DNA from 2 places in the Mesorhizobium sp. EU05-FHT14A09 genome. Region 2 is predicted to be linked to the other one. Evidence: riboswitches for the same ligand, from Rfam matches in the RefSeq annotation. Region 2 holds a riboswitch; the other holds the start of a gene.
The links. A riboswitch is a leader RNA that binds a small molecule or an ion and turns the genes downstream of it on or off. The one in region 2 is predicted to bind S-adenosylmethionine.
Positions count from the first base shown of each region.

Region 1: linked by a shared signal. The riboswitch ahead of metA (homoserine O-acetyltransferase MetA) and the one ahead of AC3WTO_RS27410 (O-succinylhomoserine sulfhydrylase) in region 2 are both predicted to bind S-adenosylmethionine.

Region 1 is NZ_JBYTDF010000003.1:494,451-502,236, reverse strand. It holds gene AC3WTO_RS14045 (DUF2125 domain-containing protein) at 1-89, shown strand, start outside; gene AC3WTO_RS14040 (prephenate/arogenate dehydrogenase family protein) at 162-1,094, opposite strand; gene hisC (histidinol-phosphate transaminase) at 1,099-2,208, opposite strand; SAM riboswitch at 2,454-2,531, shown strand; gene metA (homoserine O-acetyltransferase MetA) at 2,581-3,504, shown strand; gene AC3WTO_RS14025 (LysR family transcriptional regulator) at 3,628-4,485, opposite strand; gene AC3WTO_RS14020 (MFS transporter) at 4,631-6,184, shown strand; gene AC3WTO_RS14015 (ABC transporter ATP-binding protein/permease) at 6,338-7,786, opposite strand, start outside.
Region 2 is NZ_JBYTDF010000011.1:185,635-193,420, forward strand. It holds gene AC3WTO_RS27375 (SDR family NAD(P)-dependent oxidoreductase) at 1-486, opposite strand, end outside; gene AC3WTO_RS27380 (ABC transporter substrate-binding protein) at 682-1,437, opposite strand; gene AC3WTO_RS27385 (hypothetical protein) at 1,563-1,850, opposite strand; gene AC3WTO_RS27390 (MBL fold metallo-hydrolase) at 2,140-3,126, shown strand; gene AC3WTO_RS27395 (pentapeptide repeat-containing protein) at 3,163-3,450, opposite strand; gene AC3WTO_RS27400 (ABC transporter substrate-binding protein) at 3,632-4,402, opposite strand; gene AC3WTO_RS27405 (2'-deoxycytidine 5'-triphosphate deaminase) at 4,671-5,765, opposite strand; SAM riboswitch at 5,874-5,951, shown strand; gene AC3WTO_RS27410 (O-succinylhomoserine sulfhydrylase) at 6,034-7,221, shown strand; gene AC3WTO_RS27415 (MmcQ/YjbR family DNA-binding protein) at 7,574-7,786, opposite strand, start outside.

The DNA of each region.
Region 1 (7,786 bases), on a different contig from region 2:
GCAGCGAACCGACGATGCCGCTCAAAGTGGTGAAAGGCCGTGCCTCACTGGGCTTCATCCCGTTGGGGATGATCAAGCCTGCGGAATAGAATAGGCTGTAGGCAGTAGGCAGTAGGCAGTAGAAATTATCGTCTTATTGCCGACTGGCTGCCCCTACTGCCTCACTTGCCCGGATGCTCCACCACCTGGCGCCCGAAGTCCGGAACATCGATGTCCTGGCCGGCCTGGATGATCGAGCGACGGATGGCGCGGGTGCGGGTGAACAGGTCGAACAGCTTGTCGCCGTCGCCCCAGCGGATCGCCCTCTGCAACGACGACAGGTCTTCCGAGAAGCGCGCCAACATCTCCAGGATGGCGTCCTTGTTGTGCAGACACACGTCCCGCCACATGGTCGGGTCCGAGGCGGCAAGGCGGGTGAAGTCGCGGAAACCCGAGGCTGAGTATTTGATGACCTCGGACTTCGTCACATTGGCCAGGTCGTCGGCGGTGCCGACGATGTTGTAGGCAATGATGTGCGGCAGGTGCGAAACGATGGCGAGCGTCATGTCGTGATGCTCGGGCGTCATTGTATCGATGTTCGAGCCGCAGCGGCGCCAGAACTCCGACAGTTTCTCCAGCGCTTGCGGATCAGTGTCCGGCAGCGGCGTGAAGATGCACCAGCGATTGTCGAACAGGTCGGGAAAGCCGGCGTCCGGACCTGAATTCTCGGTACCGGCCAGCGGATGCCCGGGAATGAAATGCACGCCCTCCGGCACGAAAGGCGCCATCTGCGCCACCACCGACTGCTTGGTCGAACCGACATCGGTGAGGATGGCGCCCTTCTTCAGCGCCGGCGCGATCTCCTCGGCCACCGCTCCGGAAGCACCCACCGGCACCGAAACGATGACGAGATCGGCGTCGCGTACCGCCTCCTTCGCATCGGTCGTGTAGCTGTCGCCTAATTTCAGTTCCTCGGCGCGTTTCAGCGTCTCCGGGCGGCGCGTGGAGATGGCGATATGGCGGGCAAGACCTTCGCGGCGCACGACACGCGCCAGCGAAGAACCGATCAGGCCGATGCCGATGAGGGCGATCTTTTCAAACAGGGGTTCGGACATTTCTTCAGCTTTTCAGGAATTCGGCGAGTGCGGCGACCACGCCGCGATTGGCTTCTTCGGTTCCGACCGTCATCCGCAGCGCGTTGGGAAAACCGTAGCCGGCAACGCGCCGCAGAATATAGCCTCGCTCACTCAAATACCCATCCGCCTCCGGCGCCGTGTGCTTCCGGTCATCCGGGAAATGGATCAGGATGAAGTTGCCGACGCTTGGGGTCACCCGCAGGCCGAGCCTGGTCAATTCCTCTGTCAACCACGACACCCAGGTTTCGACATGCTGCACCGAACGCTCGACGTGGCCTCGGTCGCGGATCGCGGCTTCGCCGGCGGCGATCGCGGTGGCGCTGACATTGAAGGGATCACGCACGCGTTCGAGCGCGTCGACGACATGCGCCGGTGCATAGGACCAGCCAATGCGTGCGCCGCCAAGTCCATGCACCTTGGAGAAGGTACGGGTCATGACGACATTCTCATTGCCTGCGACCAGCTCGACGCCCGCTTCGTAGTCGTTGCGGCGCACGAATTCGGCATAGGCGGCATCCAGCACCAGAAGCACGTTCCTGGGCAGGCCGGCATGCAGGCGCCGTACCTCCTCGAAAGGAATGTAGGTGCCGGTCGGATTGTTCGGATTGGCCAGGAACACCATCTTCGTGCGCGGCGTCACGGCGGCCAGGATGGCATCGACGTCGACGCTTTCGCCAGCTTCCTTCGCCACCACCGGTGTTGCACCGGCTGCCAGGATGAAGATGCGATAGGCCAGAAACCCGTGCTCGGTGTAGATCGCCTCGTCGCCGTCACCGAGGTAGATCCGCGCCAGCAGGCCGAGTGCCTCATCGGAACCGTTGAAGCACTGGATGTTGGCGATGTTGAGCCCATGCGTGTCGGCAATCGCCTGACGCAGCCTGGTTGCCTGGCCGTCCGGATAGCGCTCCAGGCCCGCGGCTGCCTCCTGCGCGGCTTCGACCGCTTTCGGCGACGGTCCGAGCGGGTTTTCGTTGGCCGAGAGTTTATGGACCTTGGCCACACCGTGTGCCGCGCCCTTGCCCGGCACATAAGCCTCGATATCCATGATACCGGCGCGGGGTTGCGGACGAAGCAGATCGGTTGCCTTGGTCATGTCAAAAGTCCGTGATTGGCGCCTCCGAGCCGAAGGCCCGAGCGTTTCCGTTTTTCGCGGAAACGCGAAAACGCTCTAAGTTTTTGTTTTGGGCGCATTTTTGCAACGCCACGTGATTCCGCCTGGCTACAAAAAATGCTCCAGGGCGGAAATACCGCCCGTACCGGCGATTGTCGAGGAAAACCGAGGCTGGCCTGCCGAATGGGCATCGATTGACGCCATCGCTTGGTCGGCGTATTAGCAGGATATTGATCCGTGGTGATTTGGCCGGTCGGCTTGCAGCCACGTTAAATAAGTCGCTAAAGGGCCGTTTGCGATCCGTAAACCGGCTTTGCGACTGCAATGCCGGTTTTGTTTTTTGGAGTTCGCAACGTGCCGATCAAGATCCCCGATCAGTTGCCCGCCCTCGAAGTTCTGGTCAAAGAGGGCGTGTCCATCATGGACGAGCAGACCGCCCTGCGCCAGGACATCCGCCCGCTACAGATCGGCCTGCTCAACCTGATGCCCAACAAGATCAGGACGGAGACGCAGTTCGCCCGATTGATCGGCGCCACACCGCTGCAGGTCGAACTGACCCTGGTGCGCATCGGCAACCACAAGGCCAAGAACACCTCCGAAGACCATCTCATCACCTTCTACCAGACCTGGGAGGAGGTGAAGGATCGCAAGTTCGATGGCTTCATCATCACCGGCGCGCCGATAGAACTCCTGCCGTTCGAGGACGTCACCTACTGGGATGAGCTCGAGCGCATCCTCGACTGGACGAAGACGAACGTCCATTCCTCGTTCTTCATCTGCTGGGGAGCGATGGCGGCGGCCTGGCATTTCCATCGGGTTCCGAAACACACGCTGGAAGAAAAGGCGTTCGGCGTTTTCAGGCATAGCAACAATGCGCCTGCATCACCCTATCTGGCCGGTTTCTCTGACGATTTTGCGATTCCGGTGTCGCGCTGGACGGAAGTGCGCAAGGCCGACATTCCTGCGGATTCCGGCCTGGAAATCCTGATGGATTCGGACGAGACGGGTCTCAGCTTGCTCTCGGAGCAAGCCTGCAACCGGCTCTATATGTTCAATCACATCGAATATGATTCGACATCGCTGAAGGAAGAGTACGACCGCGACGTCAATGCGGGGGTCTCGATCGCGGTGCCGCACGAATATTATCCGGATGATGATCCCAAGCGCCCGCCGCTCAACCGCTGGCGCTCGCACGCCCACCTGTTGTTCGGCAACTGGATCAACCGTGTCTATCAGACCACAGCCTACGATCTGAAAAACATCGGCAAGGATCGCTAACGCATTTTGTAGCCAAGTGGGATCACTTGGCTACAAGAATGCTGCGAAAACAATAGCTTATATCATTTCAGCGTTCCGTTAAAAACGGAACCGCTCTAGTGGGGATCGGGGTCACTGCGCGGCCTACGCCGCCGCGGGACGATGCTCGCGGTAGGCGCAGGCGATGGTGCGCAGCGCGTCGCGCGAGCGCTGGTCGGTCAGCGTCGAATGAAGCACGATTTCCGAGGACGGCAGCGGCGGCAGGTTGAACCTGCGGCTGACTTCGACGGTGCCGACTGGCGCAAGCCGCTCCGAGAACACCGCCATCGCAAGCCCTGCCGACACCGCCGCCATGACCACCGACGAGCCGCCGCCCAGGAACACTTCCGTCCACGCAATGCCGGCATCGTCCAGCGCATGTGTGCCGATGTCGCGCACGCCACATGCCGGAGACAAGGCGGCAAGCCGGATCGGCTCGTCTGGACGGCAACGGAAATTGGGAGCGGCGAACCAGCCGAAATGCTCCGGTCCCAGCACCTCGCCGTCGCGCCGATCATCCTCGCGCCGGACGATCGCGGCATCCAGCTCACCGCGGTCGAAGGCGTCGAGCAGATTGCGCGAATTGTCGACCTGCACCTCGATGGTCAGCGCCGGATCATGTTCGTTGAGGCGCGCCAGCAATGTCGTGACTTCCGGACCCGCGACATGAGCGGCAATGCCCAGCGCGAAACGACGTGCACAGGAGGAGAGGCCGGCAACGGCGCGATCATGCGCAACGAGAAAGTCGCGCGCCGGCTGGATGAACACCGCCCCCTCCGCTGAAAGCCTTACGTGGCGCGGGGTGCGCTCGATCAGCTTGCGGCCGACCTTATCTTCGAGGCGCTTGAGTTTCACGCTGATCGCGGCCTGGGTCGTGCCCAATGCGTCGGCGGCACGGGTGAAGCTCTGAAGGTCGGCAACCATGACAAAAGCCTGCACGGCTTCGACGTCTAGTGACAACATTGTCAGCATACCAATTTGTTATCTCTGAAATAGATTTACATCGCATTTTCTTATGTTCAAGCTGGAACTATCTGGAACTCGGATTTCGCAACGCAATTGAGCGGCGCGGGCGTGGATATCGCCTCCGCCGACGTCGGAGGTTTTGATGCACACCGCCAGTAGAAACGGCCTCGTCCTGGCAGCCGTATGTCTGTCCGCCCTGATGTTCGGCCTGGAGATTTCCAGCGTGCCGGTGATCCTGCCGACGCTGGAGCACGTGCTGCAGGCCGACTTCAAGGCCATGCAGTGGATCATGAACGCCTATACCATCGCCTGCACCACCGTGCTGATGGCAACCGGCACCTTCGCCGATCGCTTCGGCAGAAAGCGGGTCTTTGCCATCACGGTCGTGGCCTTTGGGCTGACTTCGCTGATGTGCGGCCTGGCGCCCAACACCTCGCTGCTCATCGCAGCGCGTTTCCTGCAAGGCATGGCAGGTGGCGCCATGTTCATCTGTTCCATCGCCATCCTTTCGCACCAGTTCCAGGATGGTAAGGAACGCGGCAAGGCCTTCGCCATCTGGGGCGTGATCGCCGGCATCGGCCTCGGCTTCGGACCAATCATCGGTGGCGGCATCGTTGCCTTATCCACCTGGGAATGGGTTTTCCTCGTCCATGCGCCGCTGGCGGTGCTCTGCCTGATCCTCACTTATGTCGGCGTCACCGAATCGCGCGACCCGCATGCGAAGAAGCTCGACGTCCTGGGTATCGTGACCCTCAGCGCCGCCGTCTTCGGCCTCGCCTATTACATCACCCAAGCCCCCGATTTCGGTGGTTTCCTGAGCCCGGTCGCACTGGGGATCGCTGCCGCCACGATCATCGGCTTCGTCGCCTTCGTCCTGGTGGAAAATTATCATTCCCACCCGATGTTCGATTTCTCGGTGTTCAAGATCCGCGACTTCTCCGGCGCGATCGTCGGCTGTGTCGGCATGAACTTCAGCTATTGGCCGTTCATGATCTATCTGCCGATCTATTTTTCGGTCGGGCTGGGTTATGACAGCACCCGCACCGGCCTTGCCGTGCTGGCCTATACGGTGCCTTTCCTGGTGATGCCGCCCATCGCCCAGTATTTGCTGGCACGCTTCAACGCGCGCATCGTCATTCCGCTCGGCCTGTTCACCATCGGCCTCGGCTTCATCCTGATGTGGCTGGGTTCAGCGTCCGACGCGGCGAGCGGCCTTACCGTGCTCCCCGGCGCGCTCGTTGCCGGCATCGGCCTCGGCCTCACCACGACGCCCGCCACCAACATGACGACCGGCTCGGTGCCTGCAAGCCGTGCCGGCATGGCTTCGGGCATCGACACCAGCGCCCGCCTGATCGCGCTCGCCATCAACATCGCCGTGATGGGTTTCGTCCTTGTCGAAGGCATCCTCCACGGCCTGAAGAGGGGCCTGCCGAACACGTTCGACGGGATCAACCTTCGTGCGATCGCCGAAAAGATCGCTGCCGGCAACACCACCGCATTGAGCGATGCCAGCCAGCCTGGCCTGACGGTACCGGCAGACGTCGTCCACTCGGCACTGGTCGAAGGTTTCGGCTGGGTAATGCTCTATGGCGGCCTCGGCGTATGGGTTCTGGCGGTGCTGTCTTTCGCCATTTTCGGTTCAAGCAAGGCAGGACCGGTTGCCGCGGAAGCGCACGCGCAATCGCATGGCCTCTGACCGTACAGAGTAGTCTGTTCGAAAACCGTCCCGTCAACCACGGAACGGTTTTCGTCTAGATCTGGATGCGACTGCTTTGAATCGGCATCCCGCTCTATCTCTTTTGTCGGAGCATGATCCCGAAAACCGGTTCCCACGTTTCGGGATCATGCTCTAAGTCACGCGCTCGGCCTTCTCGGCGTCGCGATCATGCCCGACGCCGTTGCGTTTGGTGCCGTTACCGTTGCGCTTGCGCACGCGGATCACCGGCGGCGGCTCAAGCGCCCCGGCCCGTATCCGCGGCGGTTTCAGCGCCGGCAGGTCCGCGCATTTGATGATCTCGAGCGCCCGTGGGAAGAAGTTGTAGTTGTGCTGGCCCCGGCCGATGTTGACGATGCCCGCGTTGGGCAGATGTTTGCCCAGCATGGCCAAGATGCGCTTGGCGATCGTGCCGCTGAACGTATCCATCGCCTCGTCGATCACCACCCAGTCCGGTTTCTGCAGGGCGAGCCGGGCAAAGGCCACCAACCTCTGCTCCTCCTCACTGAGTTCCCTGTCCCAGCGCGCGTACCGGTCGAGTGACGGTGCGAGATGGTCAAGGCCGGCTTCGGCCAAAACACTTTTGACGCTTTCGTCATCGATGCCCGTCACCCCATCGACAAGCACCTCCCGCAGCGTTCCGGGTGCAAAATACGGTGTTCGCGGAACGAAGGCGAGATCGGCATTTGCCGGCATGCCGATACGACCCGCTCCCCAGGGCCATAGCCCCGCCACCGCACGGAAGAACAGCGTCTTGCCGGCACTCGGATCGCCCGTGACGAGAACATGTTCGCCCGGTTTAATCGTCACCGATTTTTCCGCCAGTCTCGAGCATCCCGATGTCGCCCCGACGATCAGGTCCTCGAACACCATGGTGCCGTCCTTGGTCTCGAACACCTGGATATGCCGTTCGCTGCCGTGCAGCTGGTCGGTCTCCTTCAGCGCCATGCGGAAATCAGCGACACGCATCAGCGTGGCGCGCCAGTCGGCGATGGCGCCGATGTTGTTGACGAACCAGCGCAGCGAGGAATGAACCTGGTTGAAAGCGCCGACCGCCATCATCAGCCCGCCGAAGGTGATGTCGCCGGCGAAGTAGACCGGTGCCGCCACCAGGATCGGTGCAACCACCGTGATCCAGCCATAGGTGTCGGTGACCCAGCCGAGATTGATCTGCGCGCGGAAGATCCGCATGATCGAAGCGACCAGTGCTGCGAGATCCGCCGCCAGCCGCCGTTTCTCGCTTGCTTCACCATGCGAAAGCGCGATGGCATCGATGTTTTCGTTCACCCGCACCATGGAAAAGCGCAGGTCCGCCTCGCGCGCGTAACGGTCACTGTTCAGCCCGATCAGCGGTCGCCCGACCAGCCAGCTCAGCCAAGACGCGATCCCGGCATAGAGAAACGCCGCCCAGACCATGTAGCCTGGAATGGCGATGGCGTGTCCGCCGACGTTGAAGACGAACCCCGAGGAGAGTGCCCAGAGCACTCCCACGAACGACACCAACAGGATGAAGGACTGCACAAGCCCGACACCGAGGTCGGTCGACAGATCAGAAAGATGCCCGACATCCTGCTGCATGCGCTG
Region 2 (7,786 bases):
CACAAAGGCCTTGCTGCCGCCATAGACGCCGTTCAGCGTTTCGGGGGAGATCGCCACCATCGAGGAGATGTTGACGATGGTGCCGCCGCCGCGCGACACGAAACCGGGCACTGCCGCATAGGCCAGCCGCATCGGCGCGGTCACATTGATATCGATCATCGACTGCATGGCATCGACATCGCTGGCGAGCAACGGCGCGGTCGCGCCAATTCCCGCATTGTTGACGAGCACGGTGATGCTGGCGTCGGTGCGCAGCAGGTTCTCGACTTTTCTCAGGTCCGTGCCATTGGCCAGGTCCGCCGGGAACACCTCGACCGAACGGCCGGTGGCGTCGCTGATGGCGCCGGCGAGGCTGCGCAATTTGCCGGCATTGCGCGCCACCAGGATCAGATCATAGCCCTGTCTCGCCAGACGATCGGCATAGATCGCGCCTATTCCCGACGATGCGCCAGTGACGAGAGCCGTACCCTTATGTTCGCTTGTCATCTTCGTTCTCCTTTGATGCTCCCATCGATGGGAGACCCGTTGAAGATAGGATGACCGGCGCTCGTCCTGAATGTCGAAGATGCCACCTTTTAGGACATGCCGCCTGAACCCTTAGCCTTCGCCTCCTGTTCGGACGCAAAAACGGGCGCCAGCGGCGCCCGTTTTCCATCAGCCTCGAAACGGCTCGAGCCGCGCTCAATAGATGTCGAAGTCGAAATACTTCGCCTGCACCTTCTTGTAGGTGCCGTCGGCGACGATGGCGTCAATGGCGGCGTTGAAACGCTCGCGCAGCGCATCCTCGCCCTGGCGGATCGCGATGCCGATCTGTGCTTCGGTGCCCTTCACGTCGCCGATCACCTTGCAGCAATCCTTGCCGTTGCCGTTCTTGACCCAGTCGACCAGCACGAACTTGTCGGTGATGATGGCGTCGAGGCGGCCGTTGACGAGGTCGGTCGCGGCGTCCTCATGCGTGGGATAGAGTTTCACTTCGGCGCCGGCTTTGGCGTACACGTCCTGCGCATAGGTGGCTTGCATGGTCGAACCCTGCGCGCCCAGCGTCTTGCCTTCCAGCGCCGCCGGCTCGGTACCGGTCACCGTGGTGTCCTTGAGCCCGGCCAGCGCCAGCGGCGTCGAGTAGTATTTGTTGGTGAAGGCGACCTGCTTCTTGCGCTCTTCGGTGATGGTCATCGAAGCGATGATGGCGTCGAACTTCTTGGCCTGCAGCGCCGGGATCATACCGTCCCAATCCTGCGCGACGATCTCGCACTCGATCTTCATCTGGGCGCACAGCGCGTTGGCGATATCGACGTCGAAGCCGGCCAGCTTGCCGTCGGCCGTCACCGTGCTGAAGGGCGGCGCCGCACCCTCGGTGGCGATCTTCAGCGTCTCGGCGGCGGCCGGCGCAACCATCAACATCGTCATAGCCGCAGCCGAGACGAGCCATTTCGAAATCTTCATTCTTGTTTTCCCTCCACGTCGGCCAGAACGGCGCAATCCTGCCAAACATGTGCTGGCAAAGCGAGGAAGCGCCAGCACCGGGCTTCGATTGGTGCTCGAAAGAGAGTTGGTTTGAGGCGCTACGATCCCGTCCCTTGTGAGGGTTGGACAACGCCTTCTTCGTATTTCTGGATGATAATATCGCAAGACTTGCGGAGCTTTTTCAGGTTCTCGATCGTCAGCATGCGTGACACCTCGGATTCACCTCGTGCATATTGAATCCAGATTATCTTCTCCTCATCGTCCATTGCCAGGAGCAGAGTGGCGATATCCTTGCCTCTGGCATCGAATATCTTCTCCCGCACATAAACGTCGTAGCCGTAGTCGTATTTGAACATCCGCCAAAAGGCTTTCTTCGTCGAAACCATGGTTCCCCTCCACTGACCAACACTTGGCCGCTTTGGGCAACCACACGCAAGGAAATTCAAACGGCATCCTGAATACCCGAAGACGAGTGACGACCCGCGCTCGAACCGGGCATTCTCCCGCGATAACACCCGGCTCACGCAAAGGTGACCCCGCCTTGGCCGTGTCGGGTTGAAGCGATGGGTCCGGCTGTTAGCCTGCCGCATGGGTTTACCCCCTGGACGTGGAACCGGTCGGCGATGAGCGCCGCCGGTCAAGGCCGCGCCTGCTGACCCTTGGAGTCCCCGATCAATGGCCAGTCTTACCCTTTCCCGCCGTACCGTCATGACAAGCGCCGGCGCCCTTGCCGCCGCCGTCACCCTCGACCTGCCTGTCGGCATCGCCCCGGCCCGGGCACAGGAGGCACCCGCGAGCCACAATCCCGGCTTCTACCGCTACAAGGTCGGCGACATCACCGTCACCGCACTCAACGACGGCTTCGGCAAGCGCCCGCTCGAAGGCTTCATCCGCAATGCCGAACTCGCCGACGTCGAGAAAGCACTGCAAGCCGCCTATCTGCCAAGCGACGCGCTTTCGATCTCCTACACCACGCTGGCGCTGCAGATCGGCGACAGGCTGGTGCTGATCGACACAGGCAATGGCGATTCCGGCGCGCCGACCTCAGGGGTCTGGATGAACAACTTCAAGGCGGCCGGCTTCAGGCCGGAGGATGTCTCGACCGTCATCATCAGCCATTTCCACGGCGACCATATCAACGGCTTCCGTCTCAAGGACGGCACCGCCGTCTTCCCCAATGCCGAGGTCATGGTGCCGGCTGCCGAATGGGCGTTCTGGATGGACGATGCCAAAATGAACGCCGCGCCGGAAGCCGCCAGGAACGCCTTCGCCACCGTGCGCCGTGTCTTCGGTCCCGTCGCCAAGGATGTGAAACAGTTCGAAGCCGACAGGGAGCTGGTGCCCGGCGTCACTGCGATCGCCGCTCCCGGCCACACGCCCGGCCACACCGTCTTCGCCATCACCTCCGGCGAAGACAGGCTGATGGCGCTGTCGGACACGACCAATCATCCGGCGCTCTTCGTGCGCAATCCCGACTGGACGGCGATCTTCGATATGGACGGGCCACAGGCGATAGAAACCCGGCGCAAGCTGCTCGACATGGCGGCAACGGAGAAGATGCAGGTCGCCTTCTACCACGCCCCCTTCCCCGCCACCGGCCACATCGCCAAAGCGGGCGACGGCTTCGAACTGGTGCCGGTGCAATGGAGCAGCGCGATCTAGGGCTCAACCCAGAGGCTTCTCCTGAGCGGGACGCAATCAAGGCAACTCGCCGTCGGCGAACACACGCCCGTAGGCGGTTGCTCCCCGAAAACTGGTGGCGCTCAGGTCGGCGCCATCGAAGACTGCTGAATCGATGGCCGCCCCGCTGAAGGTCGCGCCGGCGAGTTTCGCCCCCGAAAAATCGCATGTCTTCACATTGCAATTGCTGAAGTCCGCGCCCTCGAGCTCAGCACCATTGAAGCTGGCGAGGATAAAGCTTCCCGCAAAGATCGCGCCGCGCAGGTTGCAGTTGCTGAAGTCATGCATGCGATCATCGAGATCCATGCCCCGAAAGTCCCGCTCTCCAACAGCAAAGCGAGCGAGGACGTCATGGGATCTGGTGTCGTCTGTCATGGAGTGACAAAAACGGATGAACGCCACCGGGTCAATGGGCCCAGATAAAAGGCCGGCACACGTACCGGCCTTTTGTCGTCAGCGGTGGCGGGCTGGCGATCAGCCCCCCGGCTTAATAGATGTCGAAGTCGAAATATTTCGCCTGGATCTTCTTGTAGGTGCCGTCGGCAACGATCGCGTCGATGGCGGCATTGAATTTCTCGCGCAATTCATTGTCCTCCTTGCGCAGTGCGATGCCGGCTTCCGTCTCGGTTCCCTTGACGTCGCCGATCATCTTGCAGCAGTCCTTGGCCGAGCCGTTCTTCATCCAGTCGACCAGCACGAACTTGTCGGAAAGGACAGCGTCGAGACGGCCATTGACCAGGTCGGTGACCGCTTCTTCCTGCGTCGGATAGAGCTTCACATCGGCACCCGCCTTGGCATAGACGTCCTGCGCATAGTTCGCCTGCGTGGTCGAAGCCTGCGCGCCCACGGTCTTGCCCTTGACCGCATCGCCATCCGTACCGGTCAGCGCGCTATCCTTCAGCGCAACAAGCGCCAGCGGCGTGGTGTAATATTTGTTGGTGAAGGCCACCTTCTGCTTGCGCTCTTCGGTGATGCTCATCGAAGCGATGATGGCGTCGAATTTCTTGGCCTGCAGCGCAGGGATCATGCCGTCCCAATCCTGCGTGACGATCTCGCATTCGGCCTTCATCTGCGCACACAGCGCGTTGGCGATGTCGACGTCGAAACCTTCGAGCTTGCCATCGGCGGTGATGGTGTTGAACGGCGGATAAGCGCCTTCCGTGCCGATCTTGATCTTGTCGGCGGCAATGGCGGCACTGGCGCCAGCCACCATCAGCGTTGCGGCCGCAACCGTTGCGAACCAGCTGGACATTTTCATCGTGTTCCCCCTCGGATTGGTCTTGTTGTCCGCAGGCAGCCAAGCACGCCACCGAAGGGCAAGCAAGCGCAGGATGCGACGTGGACCTGCTGCTTTAGGCGAGTGGCGAGATGAGGCAGTCGGCAGTCGGCAGTCGGCAGTCGGCAGTCGGCAGTCGGCAGTCAAGACAGCTCGTTTCCTGCGTCGGCAATGGCAATGACCAATCTAACGAACGGACGGCTATTGTTCAGTAACCGACTGCCGACTGCCTACTCCCGACTGCCTACCCCTACCTCGCTGCCCGAAAATGCTTCGACAGCTTCAGGCCCTGCGCCTGGTAGTTGGAGCCAAGGTCGGTGCCGTAGAGCGCGCCCGGCCGCTTCAGCATGTGCTCGTAGACCAACCGTCCGACGATCTGGCCATGGTCGAGGATGAACGGCACTTCGTGGCTGCGCACCTCCAGCACCGCGCGGCTGCCGGTGCCGCCGGCGGCGGAGTGGCCGAAGCCGGGGTCGAAGAAACCGGCGTAATGCACACGGAATTCGCCGACCAGCGGATCGAACGGCGTCATCTCGGCAGCGTAGAGCGGCGGCACATGCACCGCCTCCTGGCTGACGAGGATGTAGAACTCGTCCGGATCGAGCACCAGTTCGCCGGCGCCGCTGCGATAAAGCGGCTCCCAGAAATCGACGATGTCCTGGGCGGCGCGCTTGTCGACGTCGACCAGCCCGGTGTGATGCTTGCCGCGATAGCCGACCAGCCCGTCCTTGTCACCGGCAAGATCGATCGACAGCGCGATGCCGCCATTGGAGATGTTGGGCGGATCGATCGCCACCAGCGTCTCGGCGCGGTGCAGCGTGTGCAGTTCCTCTTCCGACAACAGCGCATTGCCGGTGCGGAAACGGATCTGCGACAGGCGCGAGCCGGTGCGAACCACGATCGGGAACGTGCGCGGGCTGACTTCGAGATAGAGCTGGCCGCGATAGCCGGCGGCGATCTTGTCGAATTCCTGGCCATGGTCGGTCATGACGCGGGTGAAGATGTCGAGCCGGCCGGTCGAGCTCTTCGGATTGGTCGAGGCGGAAATGTCGCCCGGCAGTTCCAGGCTTTCCAGCAGCGGCACGATGTAGACGCAGCCCGTCTCCAGCACCGCGCCATCGGCAAGGTTGATCTCGTGCAGCTTCAGCCGGTCGAGCTTGGCTTCCACGGTGCTGTTGGGACCGGGCAGGAAGCTGGCGCGCACACGATAGGCTTTTTCGCCCAAGCGAAGGTCGAGGCTCGCCGGCTGGATCTGGTCGGCATCGAGCGCTCGCGGCGACTTCAGGCTGCCTGCCTGGAACAGCGCCGCGATATCCTGATCGGGAAGAATGCCTGTCTTGCGCAAAGCCCACTCCACAACTGGGACAACTCCACAGATGGCTCAAGCCAGCCAGCCATCCATGCTCTTAATGAAGCCGGCAATTGACGCAAGTCGCCCCCGGGTCTAAAGGGAGCTTTATCCCGTGGTGATTTGGCCGGTCGGCTTGCAGCCACGTTAAACAAGTCGCTAAAGGACCGCAGGGCCCGACAAAGCCCCTATGGACCGGTTGCGACGTCGCGGCCGGTTTTTTTGTGCCTGCCAGTCATATGGCAGCCAGTGTCGGAACGGAACGATGACCGAAAAAAAGCGCAACTGGAAACCCGCAACCCAGCTCGTCCACGCAGGCACCCTGCGATCGGGCTTCGGCGAGATGTCGGAAGCGATGTTCCTGACGCAGGGCTACCACTATGACAGCGCCGAGCGTGCCGAGGCCCGTTTCAAGGGCGAAGAGCCGGGCTTCATCTATTCGCGCTACGCCAACCCGACCGTCGACATGTTCGAAAAGCGCATGTGCGCGCTGGAAGGCGCCGAGGACGCGCGTGCCACCGCTTCCGGCATGGCCGCGGTGACGGCAGCCGTGCTGTGCAGCCTCAAGGCAGGCGACCACATCATCGCCGCGCGCGCGCTGTTCGGCTCCTGTCGCTGGGTGGTCGAGACGCTGGCGCCGAAATACGGCATCGAGGCGACGCTGGTCGACGGCACCGAGATCGGCAACTGGGAAGCGGCGGTGCGGCCGAACACCAAGCTGTTCTTCCTGGAAAGCCCGACCAACCCGACGCTGGAGGTGGTCGACATCGCCGCCGTCGCAAGCCTCGCCAATTCGATCGGCGCCAGGCTGGTGGTGGACAATGTCTTCGCCACGCCGCTGCAGCAGAAGCCGCTGGAACTCGGCGCGCACATCGTCGTCTATTCGGCCACCAAGCATATCGACGGACAGGGCCGTTGCCTCGGCGGCATCGTGCTGTCCGACAAGAAGTGGATCGACGAGAACCTGCACGACTACTTCCGCCACACCGGCCCCAGCCTGTCGCCCTTCAACGCCTGGGTGCTGCTGAAGGGGCTGGAAACGCTGCCGCTGCGTGTGCGCCAGCAGACCGAGGCCGCGGCGAAGATCGCCGACTTCCTCGCCGACCATCCGAAGGTCGGACGCCTGATCTATCCCGGCCGCGCCGACCATCCACAGGCCGACATCATCAGGAAGCAGATGACCGGCGGCTCGACGCTGATCTGCTTCGACCTCAAGGGCGGCAAGAAATCGGCCTTCGCCTTCGAGAATGCGCTCGACGTGGTGCTGATCTCCAACAATCTGGGCGACGCCAAGAGCCTGATCACCCATCCGGCGACGACCACGCACAAGAACCTGACCGACGAGGCCCGCGCCGAACTCGGCATCGGCGACGGCACGCTGCGCCTGTCGCTCGGCCTCGAAGACACCGACGACCTGCTCGAGGATATCGAACAGGCGCTGGCGAAGGCGTAAGGTCCAAGAAAAGGCCCGTCCCTGGAGGCGGGCCTTGGTTTCTCTTTGCCGGAGGACAGTCCGTACTGGTCGGTCACCATCTATGGCTGACCTTGCCTCGGCGCGCTCATCCCGATCGGCGTTCCGGAATGGATCCCCGACACTCTCTGGTCGCTTCGCTCCCTGCGAGGTCGAGGATGACGGGCTTCATTTCCTGCCAGCGCTAATTGTCACCATCGCCTCCACACTGGTGGTTAGCGGAGGCGAAAAGGGAACTCCGCCATCCTCGACCTCGCGAGCGACCGCAGGGAGCGGAGAGTGTCGGGGATCCATTCCGGAACGCCGGAGAAAACGCGAAAAGTCGACTGGCCGCTTACCGCAGCGTCTTCGGCGCGACAGAGCGCCAGCTCATCGTCATGGCGTGGCGGACGGTTTCTTCGTCCGCCTGTTCCAGCCGGACCTGCGTCCAGCCCTTCTGGCCCCAGGAGCCGGGGATCGGCTCGAACTGACCAGCCGACGTCTCCATCAGCAGTCGCTGCTCATCCGGCGACAGCTTGATGACCGCGCGGCTGTCCTTCGGACGCAG